DNA from 4 places in the Lederbergia ruris genome. Region 2 is predicted to be linked to each of the others. Evidence: predicted binding sites of a transcription regulator. Region 2 holds the regulator's gene; each other region holds the start of a gene.
The links. Region 2 encodes Rex, which represses fermentation and respiration genes when NADH is low (regulators of the CRP and FNR family bind a similar motif). Its sites were predicted from a motif close to TTGTGAAATATTTCACAA; they were not measured.
Positions count from the first base shown of each region.

Region 1 (2,207 bases), on a different contig from region 2:
CTACCTGCTCCTGCATCTTGATAGCCAGTGATGCCGTAACCAAGATCCACTTCATTTCCCCCGTTTTTGCTAAAGTCCTCAAAAGCTATTTCCTCATCAGCTTGTTCTTGGGTATTATATTGTTGTACGGTTAACCGTGCGATCTGTCTGCTGGCTTCATCGTCATTTAATTGCTCATTATTGATGGGAATCGGTGTTTGACTGGCAAAAAAGGTAACGGTATAGTGATCATTTTCTGAAGTGGTCGCGGCCGTTAAATGTTCTCCTTCTTCCAAAGGGATATGATCAGGCAGAACAATCGTCAGCTCTGTATCAATTTGTCCTTTTATTCCTTCGATTATTTCCTTTTGTGTTAGGTCTTTGTCGTCTTGTTCCTCAGCTTGTGGTGAACTCTCTTCTTCATTACGTTGGGAATCCTGCTTTGTGCTTTTTTCCTCACCTTGTTTCGCATGATCGATTTCCGTTTTGTTTTGTGCGGGATTCTCATGTGAAGACTGACCCTCATTTGTACACCCGCTCATAAGAAAAATGAGCCCTAAGAGAGTGACGATCTGTAGTACCATTTTTGTCATAATAACCATCCTTATTTTAAAGTTTATATGCCATTTATACCTCTAACAAAGTTTAAGTAAACGTAGATCGATTGACAAATCCACTAAATTTTTCTACAATAATATCTCTCAAGCTAGTGAGATTTGCTCTCCTATCTTGTGTTCAATAAATAGCCTTATATTGGTACCGAATTTGTAACATAACAGCTACACCAGTTTGAAAATTTATAGTATGATAGTAATAAAGAATGCTCAAGTTTTCACTATCTTTTTTAAAAAGGGAAAGTCGGATCCTGCCAATACTTCGTAGGTCTTGATTTACTAATAGCGCAGAATAAGTACGCTACTAGCGTTTGTTTCTAAATTTTTTGTCAAAGTTTGTTCATAATTTCACGAACTGAAAAGTGTACAAATGCAAAATTAAAATTTTTTGTCAAAGATTGTTCACTTTTTCACTTAAGGAGGAAAACGGAAATGGAAGAGGTTATTCTCGCAAGGATTCAATTTGCTTCAACGACATTGTTTCATTTTATCTTTGTCCCATTGTCCATTGGTCTAGTGTTTATTATTGCGATTATGCAGACCATGTATGTGATCAAGAAAAAGGATGTCTATTTAAAAATGACAAAGTTTTGGAGTATCTTTTTCCTAATTAACTTTGCGGTAGGAGTAGTAACAGGAATTATTCAAGAGTTCCAATTTGGGATGAACTGGTCGAGTTATTCACGTTTTGTCGGAGATGTATTTGGAGCACCGCTTGCCGTGGAGGCTTTACTCGCCTTTTTCTTAGAGTCAACGTTTATCGGTTTGTGGATGTTTGGTTGGAATAAGTTACCGAAGAAATTACATCTCGCCTGTATCTGGCTTGTGTCAATTGGTACGATTCTATCAGCTTTTTGGATATTAGCGGCCAATTCCTTTATGCATAATCCCGTTGGCTATACCATTCAAAATGGCCGTGCAGAAATGACTGATTTTGTGGCTGTATTGACTAATCCTAAACTGTGGGTTGCTTTTCCACATACGATCTTTGGAAGTTTCGCAACGGGTGCCTTTTTTATCGCTGGCGTCAGTGCTTGGTATTTGATTAAGAAAAAAGATGTGGAAATCTTTAAACGCTCGATTGCTATTTCTCTTATTATTGGATTGGTCGCTGGGTTAGGACTCGCTTTTTCTGGTCATGCGCAAGCAACGTATTTAATGCATGCTCAACCAATGAAAATGGCCGCGGCTGAAGGACTGTGGGAAGACAGTGCTGACCCAGCAGCATGGACACTGTTTGCTAATATTGACACTAAAAATCATGAGAGTACCCATCGGATCGAAATTCCTTATTTGTTGAGTTATTTGGCGTACAGTGAATTTAGTGGGAAAGTAGAAGGGATGAATACTTTACAAGAAAAAATGATTGAAAAGCATGGTGAAGGGATTTATATACCTCCGGTGAAAACGACATTTTGGAGCTTCCGGATTATGGCAGGAACAGGCGGAGTTCTTATTTTACTTAGTGCTGTTGGACTATTCCTATTGTGGAGAAAGAAATTAGTCAGCAGTATTCGTTATCTAAAATGGTTGATTCCCGCCATCTTTTTACCATTCATCGGGAATTCATTTGGTTGGATTATGTCTGAAATTGGCCGACAGCCTTGGGTCGTA
Region 1 is NZ_BORB01000016.1:23,603-25,809, reverse strand. Features, by position in the region: gene KI363_RS10785 (hypothetical protein) at 1-572, opposite strand, end outside; gene KI363_RS10780 (cytochrome ubiquinol oxidase subunit I) at 1,026-2,207, shown strand, end outside.
Region 1: KI363_RS10780 (cytochrome ubiquinol oxidase subunit I) is a predicted target of Rex. The motif match lies at 930-947, and genes of this name have one in related genera.

Region 2 (2,207 bases):
TGGATTCTAACCCGGTGTTTTGTGCCAAATAGCCGATTGTAACTCCCTTTGGTCGAACAATTTGTCCAGAATCATAGGAGAGTTGCCCAGCAATGATTTTTAAAAGAGTAGACTTTCCAGCACCATTGCGACCGACAAGCGCGACACGATCTCGCGATTGTACTTCTAATTTTATATCCGATAATATACATTCCGCACCGAAATACTTTGTAATTTGTTGTAATTGCAATAACATCATCATAATTCACTCCTAGGAACAGTTTACAATACTAAACAAGGATGGGGCAATCTTTGCTAGTCAAGTAGGGAAAAATAGAAAAAGACAGTTTGCATAAAATAGTGTATGATAGATAAGAGGTGTGCTACGTGAAAAAATTAACACATTTAAATGAAGAAGGCAGAGCGAAAATGGTGGATGTTAGCGAAAAGCCTGAGACTACTCGTACAGCCATTGCCCATTCAAGTATTGAAGTAAGTCAACAACTTTATGAACAGATTACCAATAATCAAATGAAAAAAGGGGATGTCCTCGCTGTTGCACAAGTGGCGGGCATTATGGCCGCTAAAAAGACGTGGGATATCATTCCGATGTGTCACCCGATCCCTTTAAAAGGAATTGACCTTTCCTTTAACTGGTTACAGGAAGACAATAGATGGATTTTAAATATTCAATCTACGGTGAAAACAAAAGGTCATACAGGGGTGGAGATGGAGGCACTGACAGCGGCCTCAGTTGCCGCCCTTACCGTGTATGATATGTGTAAAGCTGTGGATAAAGGCTTGATTATAGGTAAAACCTACCTGATTGAAAAAACAGGCGGAACGTCAGGCCGCGATTATAGAAGATAAAGTCGAACAAGACTTCAGACTAAAATAAACTGCTCCATCCGATGGAATAAAAATACTCTGTTTAAGGGGGTTGAACGATGAACGAAGATTCGATGAAAATTCCTCAGGCAACGGCAAAACGTTTGCCACTTTATTATCGTTTTATTAAAAATTTGCATGCATCGGGAAAGCAACGTGTTTCCTCTGCGCAATTAAGTGAAGCTGTTAAGGTAGATTCGGCCACCATTCGCCGAGACTTCTCCTATTTTGGCGCTCTCGGGAAAAAAGGGTATGGCTACAATGTCAACTATTTATTAAACTTCTTTGCGAAAACCTTAGATCAGGACGAGTTAACAAAGGTCGCTTTAGTAGGGGTGGGGAATCTTGGTACTGCTTTTTTGAATTATAACTTTTTAAAAAATAATAATACCAAAATCGCCATGGCCTTTGAGGTCGATCCTGAAAAAATTGGTACAACCATTAGTAATGTGCCTATTTATGACTTAGCTGAGCTTGAAGATCAATTAAATAAGGAAGCCGTGACGGCCATCATTTTAACCGTTCCTTCTCATGTTGCCCAACAGGTGACAGATCGACTGGTCAAAACAACCGTGAAAGGGATTTTGAATTTTACCCCAGCAAGATTGACGGTTCCGCCATCTATTCGTGTTCATCACATTGATCTTGCGGTAGAATTGCAGTCGCTTATTTACTTTTTGAAAAATTATCCCACTCCTGACACGGAAATTTCACAAGAAGTGGAGCCAGAGGATAGATAATTTATGCTAAATCGGCTAAAATGAGTAGTATAAAAGGAGGTGGGCGCAAATGGGTGCAGGATGGGGAAGTATACTCATCATCGCATTTGTTGCAGTCTTAATATTTGGCCCGAAAAAATTACCCGAGCTTGGAAAGGCAGCAGGGAATACGTTGCGTGAATTCAAAAATGCAACAAAGGGGCTAGCGGAGGAAGAAGACAAGGACAAGAAAGACGCCGACCGTTGATGGGATGAAAAATTGTGATGAATCAGAATGATAACATGAGCATTCTCGAGCATATAGAGGAATTAAGAAAACGGCTGATGATCATCGTCGCTTTCTTCGTATTGGCTTCAATCATTGGTTTCTTTCTTTCACAGCCTTTGATTCGTTTCCTGCAGGATGCGAGTGCTGTGCAAGAATTAGTGATGAATGCCTTTAAACCAACAGATCCTTTTAAGGTATATATGCAAATGACCTTTTTGATCGGGATTCTCCTTACTTCGCCTGTGATTTTATACCAGCTTTGGGCGTTTATTAGTCCGGGTTTACTGGCAACGGAAAGAAGGGCGACCCTAAGCTATATTCCAGCTTCCGTTCTGTTATTTTTGGCAGGGATT
Region 2 is NZ_BORB01000051.1:619-2,825, reverse strand. Features, by position in the region: gene KI363_RS19480 (ABC-F family ATP-binding cassette domain-containing protein) at 1-238, opposite strand, end outside; gene moaC (cyclic pyranopterin monophosphate synthase MoaC) at 367-849, shown strand; gene KI363_RS19470 (redox-sensing transcriptional repressor Rex) at 927-1,607, shown strand; gene KI363_RS19465 (twin-arginine translocase TatA/TatE family subunit) at 1,657-1,833, shown strand; gene tatC (twin-arginine translocase subunit TatC) at 1,851-2,207, shown strand, end outside.

Region 3 (2,207 bases), on a different contig from region 2:
GCATCGCGGATACACAACAAGCAATCCCATAGTCATCCCCGTAATGTTCCCTCATAATATCGTCATTTTCATATTGAATCGAACTTGTTTGAATGGACATCTGGGCACAGAAATCTTTAAATGCCTTAGGTAGTTTAGGCGACCACAAAACCGTTAAATTAGGCTCAGGAGCTGGGCCAAGATTCTCTAGAGTATGCAAGAAGCGAAATGAATTTTTCGTTACAAGTGGTACTCCATCAAGGTTGACTCCGCCAATCGATTCTGTCACCCATGTTGGATCCCCGCTAAATAACTCATTATAATCAGGTGTTCTTGCAAATTTTACAAGTCTTAATTTCATCACAAAATGATCAACAAGCTCCTGCGCTGCTATTTCAGTCAATGTTCCATTCCGTAAATCTCGTTCAATATAAATATCAAGAAAAGTAGAGACACGTCCTAAACTCATGGCAGCGCCATTCTGTTCCTTAATCGCAGCTAAATAGGCGAAATATAACCATTGGAAGGCCTCACGTGCATCTTTAGCCGGCTTTGAAATATCGAAGCCGTAGCTTTGGGCAAGCTCTTTTAATTCATGAAGCGCTCTAATTTGTTCGGCGATTTCTTCTCGTTCACGAATGATTACTTCTGTCATTGTGCCATCACTAAGCATTAAATCCTTCTGTTTCTCTTGGATGAGGAAATCGACTCCGTAAAGAGCCACCCGGCGATAATCGCCAATAATTCTTCCGCGACCATAGGCATCTGGAAGGCCTGTGATAATTCCTGCTTTTCTAGCCATTCTCATTTCAGGGGTGTAAACGTCAAAGACACCTTGATTATGCGTCTTTCTATAGGTTGTAAAAATATCATGGACTTCGTCCGCCACTTTGTAACCGTAAGCTTCTGCAGCTGCTTCTGCCATGCGAATGCCCCCAAAAGGTTGGAGGGAACGTTTAAATGGTTGATCTGTTTGAAATCCAACCACTTTTTCCAAGTCTTTGTTTAAATAACCAGCTCCATGAGAGGTAATGGTTGATACAATCCGAGTATCCATATCGAGAACGCCACCATTTTCTCTTTCCTGCTTGGTTAATTCCATAACCTGTTCCCATAGGATCTCTGTTTCCTTTGTCGGCTTAGCTAAAAAGTCGCCATTTCCTTCATATAAAGTAAAGTTAAGCATGATAAAATTACGAACATCCACTTCTGATTGCCAGGATCCTTCTATAAAATTTTGCCACTGATTCATAAAAAGCCCTCCCAGTAAAATTGTCTTGTGAATAATTGAGCAATCCATAACAAAAATTGTGAACCATTGAGCAATACATAACGTGAATGTGAAATGCTGATCAATGTTTCAATTTAAATATAACATATTTTAGTGAGAAAGGGGAGAAAATAATCAACTTTTTCAGGGGGAATTTTCAAAAGTTATATTTTGGACATATTAGCATTCAAGTGTAGTAACAATAATAAAAAATAAAAATAAAATGACACCAAACTGTTTACTAATCTTGAATTTAGTACTATAATAATTAAAAAGTTGCATTAGGGAAACTTAAATTGCTAGGGTGAATTAATATAGATATATACAATATAGTTAGGAGTGGGAAAGCGTGAGTGGAGAAATATCTGTAAATAATCTAAATGTCTCCTATGCAGATAAAGAAGTGATTAAAAATGTAAGTTTCTCCTTTCAGACTGGTAAATTAATTGGCATTATTGGCCCAAATGGGGCTGGAAAGTCAACAATGATCAAGGCTGCACTAGGACTTATTTCAAAAAAGTCCGGTACGATTACCTTTGAAGGGAAATCGTTAGAGGCTGTGAGGAAAAAAATTGCGTACGTACCGCAACGTTCAAATATAGATTGGGATTTCCCCATTATTGTTCAAGATACAGTACTTCTTGGCACATATCCAAAGTTAGGTGTATTTCACCGACCAGCAAAAAAAGAAAAACTGTGGGCAAAGGAATGCTTAGAGAAGGTGGGCATGGCGGATTTTGCCAAACGCCAAATTGGAGAACTATCCGGTGGACAACAGCAACGAGTATTTCTTGCTCGAGCTCTTGCCCAGGAAGCGGAATACTTTTTCTTGGATGAACCATTCGTGGGAATTGATGTTTCTAGTGAAAAAGTAATCATTGATATTTTAAAAGAATTGAAAGCAGCTGGAAAAACAATTTTCGTTGTCCATCATGATTTAGGGAAGGTGGAAGCTTAC
Region 3 is NZ_BORB01000034.1:24,893-27,099, reverse strand. Features, by position in the region: gene pflB (formate C-acetyltransferase) at 1-1,231, opposite strand, end outside; gene KI363_RS16545 (metal ABC transporter ATP-binding protein) at 1,599-2,207, shown strand, end outside.
Region 3: pflB (formate C-acetyltransferase) is a predicted target of Rex. The motif match lies at 1,318-1,335, and genes of this name have one in related genera.

Region 4 (2,207 bases), on a different contig from region 2:
AAGCGAAAGAACTAATCCAAGTTCCAATGACCCAAAGAGCAAGCCCAATATAAAACCAACCACTTGCTTTTAATGGGGCATAGAAGGTATAAAGCACGGAAGCTTTGCCCGAAATAATGAGTGCCGTCGCAAGGATGGTTCCGATCGTTGTTACAGCAAATCCTATCCATAGAGTACGACGAACCTTTGGTCCAAAGTTCCCTAATGACTTACTCATACCGGAAATAAGAAAAGCAAAAATAAAAAATGTTGTATAGATAAGTGCTAATAATACGCCGTGCGCTGTGAGAATTTGATAATAATCTAGCCAAGTTGGCAAATCTAATGCATCATTACGAACGAAAACTTGTAAGAGACCACAAAATGTTCCAATGATAAAAGCGATATAAGCGACAATAATGTTAGATAAAGCAAGTTTTCGATCTTGAATTCCGATCATGGTTCATACACCTCAATCTCTGTCTGCATAAAATGATGTCCTGTTCCGCAATACTCATTACAGATCACTAAATAATTTCCAGGTTTGTCAAAAGTGTAACTTTTATGTGTAATGCGTCCGGGCACCACCATCATATTGACTTTTGTTTCTTCAATCGTAAAACTATGAACAACATCCTTACTTGTTGAGGTGAAAATAATTTCCTTCCCGACAGGAACACTTATTTTAGCAGGGTTATAGCCAAAGGCTTGAGCCACAATCACCACTTCATACGTATCCTTATCAATCTGTTTCACACCGGGTTCATTAAATGGAGCCGTTTCATCCACTTTTTCAGGGTCGATGACATCCATTCCACCTGCAGGCGTATGACCGTGTGCAAATGCGGTGACGCCGACAATGCTTAAAAAAACAATAAGCGAAAGGATACCAAAAATGAGCCAAACTTTTTCATACTTATGCAAATGCATGATTACACCTACCTTTAATTCATTTTTAAGAAGTTCATTAACTTCAGGGAACTAGATTTTACCTTTATCTGGAAACATACAATCCATAAACGGCAAACCACATCACACAAATAATAATTCCGACGACAAACACACTGATGAGTGTGCCTTTTAAATCAGGTCCCGAATGGCTATTTTTTTTATTCATTTATCCTTACCTCCACTCATGATCGTATAGTCTAAATGTAGTTGTAGAAGGTACGCTTAGTCTGTGAGAAAAGTCACAAAACCCCGTTAGGAAGAGAGATTTCAAGAAATAGACAAAAAAAGTCCGGCAATCAAGAATTCTTGATTGTCGGACTAGAATATTAAAAGCCTTTATAGAATTAATGCTGGATGGTAATTAAAAAATATTACAAATCTCAAGCGGGCAATTTTCACAATGTATTTCTCGTTTTAAAAGAGAAAGATCATAAATCATCATGCGCCCATCGACCATCGCTAATACATTTTCCTTTTTTAACTCGTTTAACAAACGATTGACAACCTCACGCGTCATCCCGCAAAAGTTAGCGAGCTCTTGATTCGTCAGGGAGAGGTCAATTAGAATGCCATCCTCCTGCTCAACGCCATAGCTATTTGTTAGGCGAATAAGAGTAGAGTATAACGCCCCTTTTTTTCCATGTAAAACTAAGTCCCGAAATTTAGATTGATTTTGCTGGTTTTGTATATTCATTAATTTCAACATTTCAATGCTCAAATGGGGTTGAAGAATAAGTTGTTCTTCCAAATCCTCTTTTGAAATGATATGAATGATCCCAGCTTCTAGCATCTTTGCATAGACCGTAAAGGGCGTGGGATCGCAGAAGAGTGGGACCTCGCAAATAAAATCCTCCGGTTTACAAATTCGAAAGGTTATCTCCCGTCCATCTGGTGTGACTTTGCCAATCTGAACCTTACCTGACTTTATGATAAAAAGAAAGTCAGCCTGATCCCCTTCTTGGAATACATATTCTCCTTTTCCTAAATCTTTTTCTTGATGGACGATGGAATGGAGCATATGGATTAATGAGGGAGAGCAAAGTTGTGCCGAACTTAACATGGTGAACACCACCTTTGAATATTCGAAGTGAGTCATCTTTTCTTTATTATACACCTAGGACAAGCGACTTTATAGGAGTTTTCAAAAGTGGGGAGGGGAAGTGCACTTCCTTGATAATTGTTTGCGTGATCATAAGAATTTTTAATTGGTTGAAACTCCGGTTGGGTGTGAATCGTGCCCGGAATTGGGGAAGTAGTTTATCATGCTAAGGTGGAGA
Region 4 is NZ_BORB01000003.1:43,501-45,707, forward strand. Features, by position in the region: gene KI363_RS02650 (b(o/a)3-type cytochrome-c oxidase subunit 1) at 1-439, opposite strand, end outside; gene KI363_RS02655 (cytochrome c oxidase subunit II) at 436-909, opposite strand; gene KI363_RS02660 (cytochrome C oxidase subunit II) at 974-1,096, opposite strand; gene KI363_RS02665 (Crp/Fnr family transcriptional regulator) at 1,292-1,990, opposite strand.
Region 4: KI363_RS02660 (cytochrome C oxidase subunit II) is a predicted target of Rex. The motif match lies at 1,158-1,175, and genes of this name have one in related genera.